DNA from 4 places in the Paenibacillus sp. cl6col genome. Region 1 is predicted to be linked to each of the others. Evidence: riboswitches for the same ligand, from Rfam matches in the RefSeq annotation. Region 1 holds a riboswitch; each other region holds the start of a gene.
The links. A riboswitch is a leader RNA that binds a small molecule or an ion and turns the genes downstream of it on or off. The one in region 1 is predicted to bind cyclic di-AMP.
Positions count from the first base shown of each region.

Region 2: linked by a shared signal. The riboswitch ahead of BLS15_RS06520 (3D domain-containing protein) and the one ahead of BLS15_RS27555 (3D domain-containing protein) in region 1 are both predicted to bind cyclic di-AMP.
Region 3: linked by a shared signal. The riboswitch ahead of BLS15_RS21565 (CAP domain-containing protein) and the one ahead of BLS15_RS27555 (3D domain-containing protein) in region 1 are both predicted to bind cyclic di-AMP.
Region 4: linked by a shared signal. The riboswitch ahead of kdpF (K(+)-transporting ATPase subunit F) and the one ahead of BLS15_RS27555 (3D domain-containing protein) in region 1 are both predicted to bind cyclic di-AMP.

Region 1 is NZ_FNAZ01000018.1:49,381-53,026, forward strand. It holds gene BLS15_RS27555 (3D domain-containing protein) at 41-1,168, opposite strand; cyclic di-AMP (ydaO/yuaA leader) riboswitch at 1,487-1,690, opposite strand; gene BLS15_RS27560 (TatD family hydrolase) at 1,884-2,651, opposite strand; gene BLS15_RS27565 (HD domain-containing protein) at 2,687-3,646, opposite strand, start outside.
Region 2 is NZ_FNAZ01000002.1:518,180-521,825, forward strand. It holds gene BLS15_RS06510 (amino acid ABC transporter permease) at 1-605, shown strand, start outside; gene BLS15_RS06515 (amino acid ABC transporter ATP-binding protein) at 598-1,320, shown strand; cyclic di-AMP (ydaO/yuaA leader) riboswitch at 1,580-1,748, shown strand; gene BLS15_RS06520 (3D domain-containing protein) at 1,758-2,468, shown strand; gene BLS15_RS06525 (polysaccharide deacetylase family protein) at 2,554-3,646, opposite strand, start outside.
Region 3 is NZ_FNAZ01000009.1:69,247-72,892, reverse strand. It holds gene BLS15_RS21570 (DUF2785 domain-containing protein) at 1-625, shown strand, start outside; gene BLS15_RS21565 (CAP domain-containing protein) at 746-1,588, opposite strand; cyclic di-AMP (ydaO/yuaA leader) riboswitch at 1,595-1,724, opposite strand; gene dhaK (dihydroxyacetone kinase subunit DhaK) at 1,896-3,646, opposite strand, start outside.
Region 4 is NZ_FNAZ01000008.1:93,238-96,883, reverse strand. It holds gene BLS15_RS20325 (hypothetical protein) at 1-339, opposite strand, end outside; cyclic di-AMP (ydaO/yuaA leader) riboswitch at 716-905, shown strand; gene BLS15_RS20320 (hypothetical protein) at 976-1,383, shown strand; cyclic di-AMP (ydaO/yuaA leader) riboswitch at 1,398-1,575, shown strand; gene kdpF (K(+)-transporting ATPase subunit F) at 1,876-1,956, shown strand; gene kdpA (potassium-transporting ATPase subunit KdpA) at 2,020-3,646, shown strand, end outside.

The DNA.
Region 1 (3,646 bases):
TTACTATATCCTAATTACACATGGCTGCATACCTTGTGCGTTAGTTCGATTCCGGCTTTACTGGGCCAACCACGTATACGGTGTACCCCTTCTTGCGTCCGAATTTGCTGACCGCCTTCTTGCTGTCGAAGTATACATCGATAATTTTCCCCTTGACCGCGCCACCTGTATCTTCAGCACGTCTGAATCCAATCCCTTCGATATATACCCACCAGCCGAGCGGAATGACCTTCGGATCAACCGCGATAGTACGACCTTCTGATACTATTGCGCCAGATGCCGTCTTCGCACCAGCCGATCCCTCAGATTCCGTATACGCCGTCAGTTGAACGTTCTTCAGCACTTTTTTATAGTTAAAATCTTTGTCGCCACTGGAAACATTGTCAGAATCGTCTTCCTGCGCGTTCACTGACAGAACAGCAACTTCCGGTTCCTTCTTCGTTCCATAGGCTATCACTTGATTCACTTGTTTTGTATGAACGGATTTGTCGACCATCTGCGCATATACGAGCTTACCATCCTCGTACGTTTTCTGTACTTTCTGGACAACCAAGCCTTCTTTTCCATCTTGAACCGTCTTGGTCTTCCCCTTAAGGAGAGTAGCATCTGCCTGCTTCACCACTTGATAAGGAACCTTCACTTTACGCTCTTCCATCTTCTTGCTGACACGGACGATACGAATATCCATGTTCTTCGAAATAGAGGCACGCTTAGAAGGGAATACCTTATCTTCAGGGTTCACTTGGATTTGCAGCGAACTCAGTGCATCATGCACCGACTTCTTCGTCGTAAATTGTGTTTCTTTCTTCCCATCCGCTGTAATTTGGATAGGCAAAGCGCGTTCAATAATAACTCGATCTCCATCAGCAATTTCTGCATCAAGCGGCTTCGATACTACATCGTATGCCCCAAGCGCTATCGCATGCTCATCCAAAACATTGCGAAGCGTATCTAGGCGAGTTTCGACTGAACGCTCTTGTCCATCAACGAGCACAGCCACTGTCTTCTTCGTTACATTATACCAAGTCAAGACTGCTATTAATGTGATCACGATTGCTACAGCTGCAATAACGGTGATAACACGCACATTTTCATGCTTCCATCGCAATGCGAGTGACATGCTGGATGATCGGGGTTCATGGGTTTCGTTGTTCACGATCTGTCCCATTTCTCGGTCCTCCTTACATAGTCCCGCCGTCGAGTGCTCTGCATGATTCCATCTGACGCGACTATTTCAAGAATGTTTACGAGAGACTTCACTTGCCATAAACGAGCATGTAATCGTTCAAGACAATGCCGAAATCTCCGTACCAACGTTTCAGTATTGGCTGCTCCCACCTCCTATTTCTTACACCCTATGACGTCTTTATTCTCATTATTCAAAAAAAAGAATGTTTGAGAGTAAACAAAAGAAGCCCTTCGTAAGAGGAGACTCTTTCGCGGCTTCCGTAATAGAAACCCAAACGTCAACAGTGCAGGACGCGAGGAACCCTCTCTCGGTACGCTGACGAGGTTAGCTGTCGGGTTCGGGCTTGAGAGTCGCCCTATCGGAACCAACCGGCTCATGGCTCGGTCGTCCCTAATTCACCCCAAGGAATTAATCCGTGTGATTGAACATGTACTCATGTCATGTCGTTCACACTCTGGTTCCCCCGCTCTCCACTTCATGGAGATTAAGCGATACTGAATTAGTTGGAACAATATTGAATTGTGTAATAACATCTGTGAGAAATCATATCGTGTTTGCAATCTTCTTGTAAAGACAGTAGCAATTCCGTTTTTCGCGAAAAATGGTTAAAAAAATGTAACTTAATCCGTTTTTCATAATGAAATCCACTTATTTTATGGCCAATGTCTTTTTTTCACTTGTTTTTGGCCCGTTTTCACGCGATGTCAAAACATGTCATTGCATTTTGAGTCGTCATTCTGCAAAATTCTTCAAATTCCATACCTTTCAGCTCTGCTGCAACCTCTGCAACAAGACGAACATATGCGGACTCATTGCGCTTGCCTCGGAACGGATGAGGAGTCAAATAGGGAGAATCCGTCTCCACAAGCAGTCGATCATTCGGAACCTTAACAAGTACTTCTTTCGGCTGTTTTGCATTTTTGAAAGTAACAGGTCCTCCAAATGAAAGGTAGAAGCCCATATCCAGGCACATCTTCGCTGTTTCCCAGCTACCTGAGAAGGAGTGCATGATGCCCCCTACTTCGTGAGCCTTCTCCTCGCGCAAGATGCGGATTACATCTTCGTGCGCTTCACGATTATGAATAATGATCGGCATCTTCAATTCTCGCGCCAACCCAATTTGCTCGCGGAATACACGGTGCTGAACATCCTTCGGAGACGTATCCCAGTGATAGTCCAGTCCGATCTCGCCAATCGCCACAACCTTTTCATGCTCCGTTAGCTTGGCGATCCAGTCTATATCCTCCGGCTTCATCGTTATCGCATCTACCGGATGCCAGCCCACGGCTGCATAGATAAAATCATATTTCTCTGCCAACGCCATCGTCGTCGGGATCGTCTCTCGATTGAACCCGATGTTAACCATACGGGTCACCCCTTGTTCAACGGCCCGTGCGATAACCTGATCGCGATCCTCATCAAAATTGCTGCTGTCTAAATGCGTATGTGTATCAAATAACACGTTTATGCGCCCCTTTTTCTTTCTTGTAAATCGATCTAATGATTGCGGCGTATAAACATACGCCTTGTATCTTCCGTAAGGTGATTCGAGACTTCCAGAAGCTTGTCCATTGGGAAATAGATATAGTGTTTTCCACGGCGAATGCCGCTAATGGAACGTACAATATCCGATTTCTTGGACAGCTCTACAATTTGCTGATCCCGCCCCCATAGCATAATATGTTGCTGTGAACGGGCATCCCCCTTTCGATATACATCATAGGGCTTGTCGAAGGGAGAATCGAACATAAGTTCATAGTTCGGATCAAGCCCAATCTGCGACCACTCTGCCCGCAATCGTTCCTGTAAATCTTCATCCATCTGTTCGACTTCAATATATTTATATAGTTTACGCTCCATGAATCGTTGGCACAAGTCAACGAGACGCTCATCCTTCTCCCTTGTCCACTGCATAAATGCGGTCTGTACAAATGCCTCATCCATTTGGATATATTGTTCCGTCGTAATCGTTCCTTCAAATAAAGCATCTAGAGGAGAGAGGAAATATTGGAAAGTGTACCCACCCAAATATAATTCTTTGGCTCGTTTGAAAATCAGGCGAAGCAACATCTCCGAGCTTCGGGTTACCGGATGGAAGTAAACTTGCCAGTACATCTCATATCGAGCTAGCAAGTAATGCTCTACTGCGTGCATGCCGCTCTCTTTGACTACTATCCGATCCTTAAGCGGTCGCAGCACCCTTAGAATACGATCAATATCGAATGTACCGTAATTAACACCGGTAAAATATGCATCCCGCAGCAAATAGTCCATACGATCCGCATCAAGGGAGCCGGATACCAAATTCACGACAATCGGCCGCTCATATGTCCTGCGAATCACTGATGCCACCTTGGTTGGGAGCTGGGGGTCTACTTGTCTCAGCACGCGATTGATATCGGTATCTTCTATTATAATGCGGTATGTCCAATCTTCATGAAACATATCGAAGGCCTC
Region 2 (3,646 bases), on a different contig from region 1:
GTGCTGGCATAACCGTGCTGCTATCCGCGATATCCGTTCTGTTCGGATTACTATTGGGAGTGGCCATTGTCTTGATGAGAATGTCTAAAATAAAGCCGCTTAAATGGTTTGCTGTCACCTATATCGAGGTGTTCCGTGGGACACCTCTGCTTGTACAATTATTCATTATTCATTATGGACTTGCAGAGTATGGCGTAGAATTCAGTGCACTAACATCTGGAGCGATTGCTCTATCCTTAAATAGTGGTGCGTATTTGGCTGAAATCTTCCGTGCCGGCATACAATCGATCGACCACGGTCAATTGGAAGCAGCTCGTTCTCTCGGAATGTCAAAACCAATGGGAATGCGCTTGATCGTACTTCCACAAGCGTTCCGCAATGTTATTCCGGCGATCGGCAACGAATTTATTACGATTATTAAGGAGACTTCAATTGTCAGCACCATCGGGATTGCAGACTTGATGTTTGAGACAAATATCGTTCGTGCCAAAATTTATTCAGCGATGGGACCACTGATTGGAGCAGCGTGTATCTATCTCATTCTAACCTTCACTTTATCGAAAGTGGTGGCACGTTTGGAAAGGAAGTTGAGCGAGCATGATTAAAATTCAAAATTTGCATAAATCGTATGATAAATTGGAGATTTTAAAAGGGGTAAATGTCTCTATTGATCGTGGTGAAGTGGTTGTAGTCATAGGCCCTAGCGGATCCGGAAAGAGTACTCTCCTTCGTTGCATTAATTTGCTGGAAACTCCGACACAAGGGGATATCCGATTCGAGGATCAGTGCATCACTGACAAGTCGCACAACATTAACAAAACACGTGAAAAAATGGGGATGGTATTCCAATCGTTCAACCTATTTCCCCATATGACCGTGCTGCAAAATATTACCCTTGCTCCAATAAAGGTGAGACATGTGCCAGAAGCTGAAGCAAATAAACTAGCAATGGAGCTGCTTGGTAAGGTTGGCTTGGCGGATAAGGCCAAGGCATTCCCTAGACAATTGTCCGGTGGACAGAAGCAGCGTATCGCGATTGCGCGAGCACTTGCTATGCAGCCGCATGTGATGCTGTTCGATGAGCCGACATCAGCGCTTGATCCAGAGATGGTCGGCGAAGTGCTTGAGGTCATGAAATCACTCGCCGGAGAGGGAATGACGATGGTAATCGTAACTCATGAGATGAACTTCGCACGTGAAGTGGGCGATCGTATTTTGTTTATGGATGGCGGCAATATTGTGGAGGAAGGTTCTCCAGACCAATTATTTAACCATCCTAAGCATGCTAGAACGCAGGATTTTCTAAGCAGAGTATTGTAAAGAGGTATTGTAAATATATAGGTGTTCGAATAGGCATCCTTAGGGGGTGCCTATTGTTGTTTGCTGAATTATGTAAGCGTTTTCGTTTACAAATCTGAAATATGTGCTATGATGGAAACAGAAAGATTACAAAAATGTCATCTCTGATTACAAATTTGTTATGAAATAAAAAAAATTTGAAGCTTCAATCCATTGGGGGGCGCGGGTTCCAGAGAGTTACCATCATATTCCTGCGCACAGGTTACAAAATTGTGATATGATGCAATCCGAGCCGAAACGACACACCCGTACGGGGGATTATTGACCGGTGTTCGATATTACGAGAACACCTTGGGGTGAATCGCTTATTCCGCAACTTGGAATGGCGTAGGGGAACTCCTTGACCCGAATCCGACAACTAACCCCGCAGGCTAATGCACAGGAGGAAAACAAAACATATGCGTAAAAGAATTACACTAACGATTACAGCAGCTTTACTTGGACTTGCGTCCATTCTTCAAATTTTGCCGGCACAGGCTGAGCCCTATACGGTAAAAGAAGGAGAAACGTTCTATTCAATTGCTAAGAATTACAACATGAGTGTTGAATCCGTATTGTCGGCAAACCCGACAATTAATCCGAAAAATCTGTATGGTGGACTCTCCATCGAACTTCCAAGCCCTGTTGTTCAAAAGTCGGTATTGGAAGGGATGCCAGTCAATAATGCTTTGGGTGTAGCAAAAAATGACGAACAGGCAGTCAAAACGGCTTCGAATAATCAGAAAGCAGCAGTACAACAAGCTGCTCCTAAAAATGTAGTTCAATTGTCCTCTGGACGTACAGCGACATACAAGAAAACGATAAGCATGCGTGCAACAGCCTACACAGCTCATCCGAGTGAAAATGGCAAATGGGGCGCAGTAGATGCATTGGGTAATGCATTGAAACTAGGTACAGTTGCGGTCGATCCAAAAGTGATTCCGCTTGGTACGAAATTGTATATTACGGGATATGATTTCAAACACTTACCGACAGGCGGTATGGTTGCTGTAGCTACGGATACAGGCGGTGCAATCAAGGGGAAAAAGGTTGACATATTTGTACCGGTAAGCAAGAAGACAGGCAACACATTCGGCGTGCAAGACGTTAAAGTATATGTGTTGAAATAATATCTACTATTATATATAGATGTAGATGAATACTTACAATAGCAATTGAACAACAAGCCTCGCCATTATGGCGGGGCTTGTTTTCTTATTCCTTCTTTTCCTTCTGATCTTGGAGTAGATCAGGCAGGGTGACGAATTCATATTTCCGCTCCCTTAACTGCTGAATAATTGATGGGAGTGCTTTCACGGTTCCATGCAGATACCCATTTTGTGTGCTTCCGCTGGCATGCTGCAATACGATGGAACCTGGGCGTACCCCACGCATCACATTTTGCAAAATACGTGAAGCGGTTAATCCACGCCAATCGTTTGTATCTACATCCCAATTGACGACCATGTATCCATTATCTCCTGCCCAGCGCAATTGCTCTTCGTTGATTTCTCCATATGGCGGACGGAAGTATCGAGGCTTATATCCGGTAGACTGCTCGATAATGCGTTCAGTATCCTTCACCTGGTGTTCAAAAGCTGGAAGCGTCAGCTTTGTCAGCAACGGATGATTGTACGAATGATTACCGATCACATGCCCCTCGCGCACCATCCGCTCGACGAGTCCTGGATAAGCCTTGGCACGAGAGCCAACAAGAAAGAAAGTGGCTCGGATATTGTGCTCCTTCAATATATCCAATACAAGCGGCGTAATGCGGTTATCCGGTGCGTCATCGAAGGTGAGCGCAACTTGTCGTTCTCCATGACGCTGCTTCGCATTCAATTTAAAGATATGTGGGTATTTCAACCGTAGTTCCGCAATCGTGAGATGCTGTTTCTTCATCTTATGCATGCTGGAGCGGGATGATTGTGAAGCTTGCGCCGCAGATTGCGACGGGGTTGATTTCTGCCACTTGTGCTGGCGTTCATTCGAAGAGGAAGAACGCTGCTTCTGCTGGCTAGATTCTGACTCTGCCTGCTGCGACTCCAGTCTCTTCTGACTTTTCTGATTATCACGCTCTTTATGCTCAGCTGATATGGTGAATTTAGGCATCTCAAGATGATCCGATGAAGCTGCATTCTCTTGCTTCCCCTTAGCATGTGGGGAATGCATGTTTACAGAGTCTGCCTTGAAGATACGTGGTACTGGATGAGTGCGATCTTGTCTCCACAGACTGTCTGCTGATGAATGGATCGATTCTGACTGATTTGGCTTGCTTGGTGGAAGATTGGGTATGGGAGGCGTTGCT
Region 3 (3,646 bases), on a different contig from region 1:
GACGTTATCAGACCAAATGCTTTTCAAAGGAATTGGGACTGCTGAGAACGATTCGGTCTTCCAACGTACATTCTCCGCCCTCTTACTCGCACTGCTTCTGAAGCGTGATGAACAACAGCCTTATATAAGCAAGCCTTTATATGAACACATTGCGAAGCGAGTTGTTGATTATTGCATGCAGGAGAACGATTATCGCGATTATGTAGAAGTTAAAGGATGGGCTCATTCTCCAGCTCACATCGCAGATGTCATGGCTGCTTGTGTACGCAGTCCACACATTGGCCCAGAGGAATGCAAGAAGCTTCTCAGTGCCATTGAGCACATGCTTCTTCATGCGAATCATATCTTGCGAACAGAGGAAGATGAACGCATGGCGACAGCCGTCGTGTCAATGCTTGAGCTTAATAAGTTGTCGTTCACGTCCTATTGCGCGTGGCTTATGCAGGCTGAGCTGCCCAATGAAGACAAAGTGATTTATCGCTGTAGACGCATAAATGTTAAAAATTTTGCTCGATCTGTATGGTTGCGTGCAGCAATGAGAGAATTCATCGATCCAACAACAGAATGGCACAATTGGTATAACATTGAAAAGAAACTGAATCCGGTCTTCAACAGAGACATATAAGATCAACTTCATTTCTGTTAATTTCCTCGTTATTCTCTTGTAGAGCGCCTGATTAAATACAAAAAAAAGAACCTGCACTTACCTGCAGGTTCTTGATGTGATATCTACATACTTAACTCGTTAGCCTGTAAATGATTGTACCCACACGCCATTGTAGTATGCAACACCGATGGAGGTGAAGCTGGAGTTCAGGATGTTCTTACGGTGTCCATCGCTGTTCATCCATGCGTTCATTACTTCTTGCGGATTACGTTGGCCTTTGGCAATGTTCTCGCCAGCAGTATTGAAATTGACACCTTGTGCTCTCATCAGATCAAATGGGGAGCCAAGTGTTGGAGATTGATGGTCAAAGTAGTTGTTATCGTTCATGTCTTTCGCCTTGATCATCGCAACTTTGTTCAATTGTGCATCGGATTTCAATGGCTGCAAACCAGCATTCGCACGTTCTTGGTTCACCAAATCGATAACTTGGCTAGCGAAGTCACTGTTCGCATTGTTGTTGTCTTGCGGCGCAGTTGGTTTATTGTCACCAGGTGTTACTGGTTTTTCAGCTTCTGGCTTGTTTACTTCTGGTTTGTTAACCTCAGGCTTTTCAACTTCAGGTTTCTCGATTTCTGGCTTCTCTACCTCAGGTTTGTTTGCTTCTGGCTTTTCAACTTCTGGTTTATTTACTTCCGGCTTGTCCACCTCTGGCTTTTGAACGGGAGGCGGAACGATTGGCTTATTCCCAATCTCTTTTTGAATGGCTTCCATCCATTTGGACAAGATTTGCTTCAATTCCGAGTTATCTTGGAATACTTTATCAAAGTCCATATTCATACCCAGGTTTGAACAATTCGAGTTCATCATTGGATTCGGCTGTTGCACTGGGCTAACGGGTGCTGCCATAGCAGAGTTCACCGCCATAACCGGTGCCAATGCAATCGCACTTGTAATTACAACTTTCTTAAATGTCTTCTTCATCCTGTACATCTCTCCCTTTGCAGCCTGCGAGGTTAGCTGTCGGGTTCGGGTTAAAGTGGACTCCCCTGTCGCTATACGACTTCACCCCAATGAATCGGTTCCCCCGCGCTCTGATGAGCTTCGGCTTGTTTTGTGGTACGTTTCCGATCCTAACACGGATAATACAGGAGATCATTTCAAATATATTGTAATTAATTATAATATCTTCCAAACGAAAAGAACCGGAGTATGCTAGACTGCACTCCGGTTCTACTTTTCTAGTATTCCATTTGGTCGGAAATTGATCTAATCCTAATCCGCTCGCTTCTTACTTGATCACTTGGGACAACGCTGTGAAAATCACGCCAAGCGCATAGGCACCAGCATCAGGATAGCCAAGACTCCGTTCGCCAACCGTACCCGCTCTTCCCATACGAGCTACTATTGTCTCTGTATACTTTGCACCTTGAACAGCAGCCTCTGCCGCTTTCACAGAAGCAGTCTTCACGTCATCGCCCTCAGACGCACTCTGTACCCACGCATCTGCAAATGGAGCCAACGCATCGACAAGTGTCTTATCCCCAACTACAGCTCCTCTTCCGAATGAGCGCTCGCCCGTGTCTTGAATGCCTTTAACAACTGCTTGCATCATTTGTGCAAATTCAGAAACGGTCAATTCTACGCGTTCGCCCGCGAACTTGCTGGCAGCACGGAATGCTGAACCCCAGATTGGGCCGGAAGCGCCGCCGCAATGCTCCATAATAACTAACGAGCAAGCATGGAGGAAGCTGCCCATGTTGTCTGAATGATGTTCAATGATGTCATGCCATTCTCTCTTCAATTGCTTGAAGCCCTTCGCCACACTCATACCGAAGTCGCCATCACCTGCATGTGAATCCAACTCGCAGAATGGAACCTCATTTTCAATGATGATTTCGCTCATCTTGTCTGTTAGATAGATCAGGTTATTAACCGTGAACACATTATGTTCGACCTTCGAGAAGGCCTCGTCCGTCTCTACTGTGAAGGATACCTCGTTGCTCGCAGTTCCTGCTTCGGACATCTCCTCAGGATGGATTGGTTCAAATGAACCACTCACCTGCAGCGCTGGCGTATTGCAGCTTGCTTCAAGATAATGCTTAAGCTGTTCATCCAAGCGGATAATCGACACCGACGCGCCAGCCATATCGATACTTGTCATGTAGTTGCCTACGAATACTTTGACAAGAGTAATTTGTTGTGCATGAATCTCCCGAACTACAGCGTTCGCCAGCAAGTACAATTCTTGCAGCGGAGATCCGCCAAATCCGTTAATCAACACGGCTAGCTCCTGCTTAGAGCCTGCTGTAATCTTCATGTCACGGAACAAATCCGCAACCATTTTCTTCGCCAGTTCGTTAGCAGAAGCGATCTTCTCTCGACGAATGCCAGGCTCCCCATGAATTCCTACGCCGTACTCGATCTCATCGTCATTCAACTGGAACGTTGGTGTTCCTTTTGCTGGAACTGTGCATGAGGTAAGCGCGAATCCAATACTTCTTGTGTTGTCGATCGCGTGCTGAGCAATCGCCTTCACTTCTGCAAGCTCCAAGCCCTCTTCAGCGGCCGCACCTGCAATTTTATGAACGAGCACTGTGCCTGCAACACCTCTGCGGCCAACCGTGTATAGACTGTCCTCTACAGCTATATCGTCGTCCACTTTGACATAATCGACCTGAATTCCGTCTTCTTTGGCCAGATGCGACGCATTTTTGAAGTTCATAATGTCGCCACTGTAGTTCTTAATTATGAGCAGCGTTCCCTTCTTGCTTGCAGAGGCCTTTAACGCTTGATAAATTTGAATTTGTGAGGGGGATGCAAATACATCACCGCATACAGCTACATCGAGCATGCCTTGTCCAACAAATCCAGCGTGAGCTGGTTCATGACCGCTTCCTCCGCCACTGATCAACGTAACCTTGTTCTCATTCACGATTTTTTTCTTGACAATCTTGTATTTGCTGATGAACTCCAGTTCCGGATGTGCAAGCACCATACCGTTACACATTTCCCGAACCAATGTTTCCGGTTGATTCAATA
Region 4 (3,646 bases), on a different contig from region 1:
AAGCGTGGTTCCGCCTACCAGGGGTAGATCGAGCCACATGCGCATAACGCTTACTCCCCATGCACGAGGAATGATCGTATCCCACATGATTCCACGCTGCTGCACTTCCCATTGGGAGATCGCCTTGTGAGCTCGTAGACGAGTGCTGCCGCTATAGTTGTGTTCCGTACTGTCGAGTAGCTGTTCACGCGGTTGAAGTCGAATATAAACAAGGTCGGAAGCAAGATGAACGTCCATCTCTTCTGGTTGAAAGATTCTGTCTCCATGCTGCTCGCTCCATTTTCCCCAGTGTTCAGATAGCTTGTGACTTAGTAATTGTGCAAGTTCTAGGTCTTGCATATCGTGCCTCCTCTCGATGAGATGCAATATCTGCCGTGCAGATCGAAATCGATTGCAAGCAGCGTCTCAGTTGTTGTGCGTATCCTACCTTTTGGAATAGAGATTGTAAATAGAATCCAATCCAGGAAATCCAAACAAATGGTCAAACAAAGCGTTTACATACAGGTATTTATTTAAATTTCTTTGTTTTTCTCATGAAATCATCGCCGCATAAGCAAAGTTGAGAAATTGCGAGGTAATGATGCTGTAATGGGAGATAAGATGGGATTAGTTGATCACAATTGCCCGGAAATGGAGAAATTATGGTTTTCATTTCATTTACAGCAGGAGGGGGAAAGGCGTAAGATTCAGTTCAGCAACAACAACGTTATCCGTTGCGTCTCAATCGCTGAATTCCGCAGGAAGCGGAAGCGGGGGAACCAATCAAGTGAATGGAGCTGAGTGGACAGTCAGCAGCCACCGTTCGCATGGGGTGAATCCGGCACAGGATTACTGTCCTGGCTGGTAGGGCGACTCTTCGCGCCCGAATCCGTCAGCTAACCTCGTAAGCGTACGGGAGAGGCGCGCCTGATCATATGGCGACGCACCTCTTTCTTGCAAGTAGGGCTTCGGACAGATGAACAGGAGGAACTGGATATGTACGATGCGGACCGGGTCATTACAGTGTTCGCAGGCTGTGAGACGGGGATTGAATTCATACGTCAGTTGAAAGGAGCAGGATATTCGGTGGCGGGAATTGCCCATAATGGGCGATTGGCAAAGCGATTGGAAGGTATTGGCGTTCATTCCATATGCCGAATCAATACGACGGAGCCGAAGGCGTGGGCCGTCCCTCATGTCCCGATTGGCCGAATCTATGTGTTTGAACAGAGCTTTGCGCTTTCCTGCCGGCTGCTTCAAATATGCCGGCAATGGACGACGGATCCGATCACAATCGTGACGAAGCGTCATCATCCGCAGTCGATCTACCGATTGCTTGGTGCAAATTACGTCATTTATACGCAATCGGATCAAGTTTCATTTTTACTATCAGATATCATCTAATTTATCCATATAGGCAATGCTCACCGCTGAATCCCATTCATGGGAACGGGGGAACCAATGTTAGTGCGCCAGCTGTACATCTGCAGTTCGCGCAAGGGGTGAATCCGGCACAGGAATCCGTTCCTGGCTGGTAGGGCGACTCTTCGCGCCCGAATCCGTCAGCTAACCTCGTAAGCGTCCAAGGAGGCAGCCTTTATTTCGTCGTGGAACATTACGCGCACGTTTATTTGACGACGCGCGAAAAAAGCCACACGGAAAGGGTCCCTCTTTCCGTGTGGCTTTTTGTGTTGCCTGCGCGTTCCTACAGAGCGAGAAGTCTTGGTAGGAGCGGGATCGCGGCAGCATTGCCTGGAGAGATGAGAACCTTATTCAGGAGGAGGAAGGGACTATGTTTGATGCAGTCATGATGATTCTTCTCGCACTGCTTGGACTAAGCGTAATGGGCATTCTCCATTGGTGCAAGGCGGAAGTGGATGAACGGGGTGATCGCTCATGATGATCGTGTTATTCACCTTGATTACGGCGCTGTTCATTTATTTGTTATATGCCTTAGTCAAGCCGGAACGATTTTAGTTTGGGCAGAGTGATTGTTGATATTTGTACATTAGAGAAGGGTGGAACGGAACAATGAGTGCAATCGAATGGATCGCCATTGGAATTACCTTATTGCTTGCCTTGGCGATAGCGCGTCCGATCGGAATATATATGGCAGGGGTGTTTGATAATAGCGGAGCTCCAAGACCGTTGGACCTTGTATTTGGTCCGATAGATCGTTTTTTATTTAAGTGTTTCGGCATTAAGGATCAATCGCAAAGCTGGAAGGCATACGCCTTTACAGCAGTTGCCACGAACGTGCTAATGATTGTGGTGACGTATGCAATATTCCGCCTTCAAGGGGTATTGCCGTTGAATCCGAATGGCATTCCTGGCATGGAACCGGGAGTAGCATTCAATACGGCGATCAGCTTCATGGCGAATACGAACTTGCAGCACTATAGCGGTGAAAGTGGACTGTCTCCGCTGTCACAAATGACGGGCATTATTTTCTTGATGTTTACGTCACCTGCTACTGCGCTTGCGGCAGTAATGGCGATTATTCGCGGTTTGACTGGCAAGCCGCTCGGCAACTTCTTGGCAGACCTTGTGCGTTCGATTACGCGCATTTTCCTGCCTATTGCGATCGCTGCCAGTGTACTGTTCATCTGGAATGGGGTTCCGCAATCCTTAAGTCCAATGGAAAGTGCAGTAACCGTTGAAGGAGCAGAGCAGCACATTCCGCTCGGCCCTGTAGGAGCTATGATGTCGATTAAGGAGCTTGGCAACAATGGCGGCGGCCACTTTGGAGCGAACTCCGCACATCCATACGAGAATCCGAACGGTGTGACGAATTTAATTCATATTTTACTCATGCTGATGCTGTGCACGGGGCTGCCGTTTGCCTACAGCCGCATGGTCGGCAACAAGAAGGAAGGGCGAGTGCTGTTCGTCTCCATGGCGATCTTGTTCCTCATTATGCTCGGATCATCGCTTACGGCCGAACATATGGGCAATCCTGTGCTGAACGCAGCAGGATTAAGTGGAACAGGCAGCATGGAAGGGAAGGAAGTGCGCATTGGCGTTGTGCAATCGTCACTGTATTCGGTCGTTACGACTGCATCGGAGACGGGCGGAGTCAATAATATGCATGACACGCTGACACCACTCGGTGGCTTGATCCCGATGGCGAATATGATGCTGAATACCGTATTCGGCGGCGTCGGTGCTGGATTTATGAACGTGCTGCTGTACGTCATGATCGCCGTATTCCTATCCGGTCTCATGGTCGGACGGACACCTGAATTTTTGGGCCGCAAGCTGGAAAGTAAGGAGATGAAACTGCTGGCGGTTACCTTGCTGGTGCATCCGATATTGATTCTAGTACCGACTGCAATTGCAGTTGCTACACAGGCGGACACCCTGTCCAATCCAGGATTCCACGGATTGTCGCAAGCATTATATGAGTTTACATCATCTGCGGCGAACAATGGATCCGGGTTTGAAGGGTTGGGAGATGCAACGCCGTTTTGGAACATTTCCACAGGTATTGTCATGTTCTTAGGGCGCTACGTATCGCTCGTTACGCTCCTTGCCGTAGCAGGATCGATGGCGAAGAAGCAGCCAATTCCGAACACAAGTGGTACGTTCCAGACGAATACGGCGCTGTTCGGTATCGTATTTGTCGGCACAGTACTTATTGTGGGTGCTCTGACGTTCTTCCCGGTAG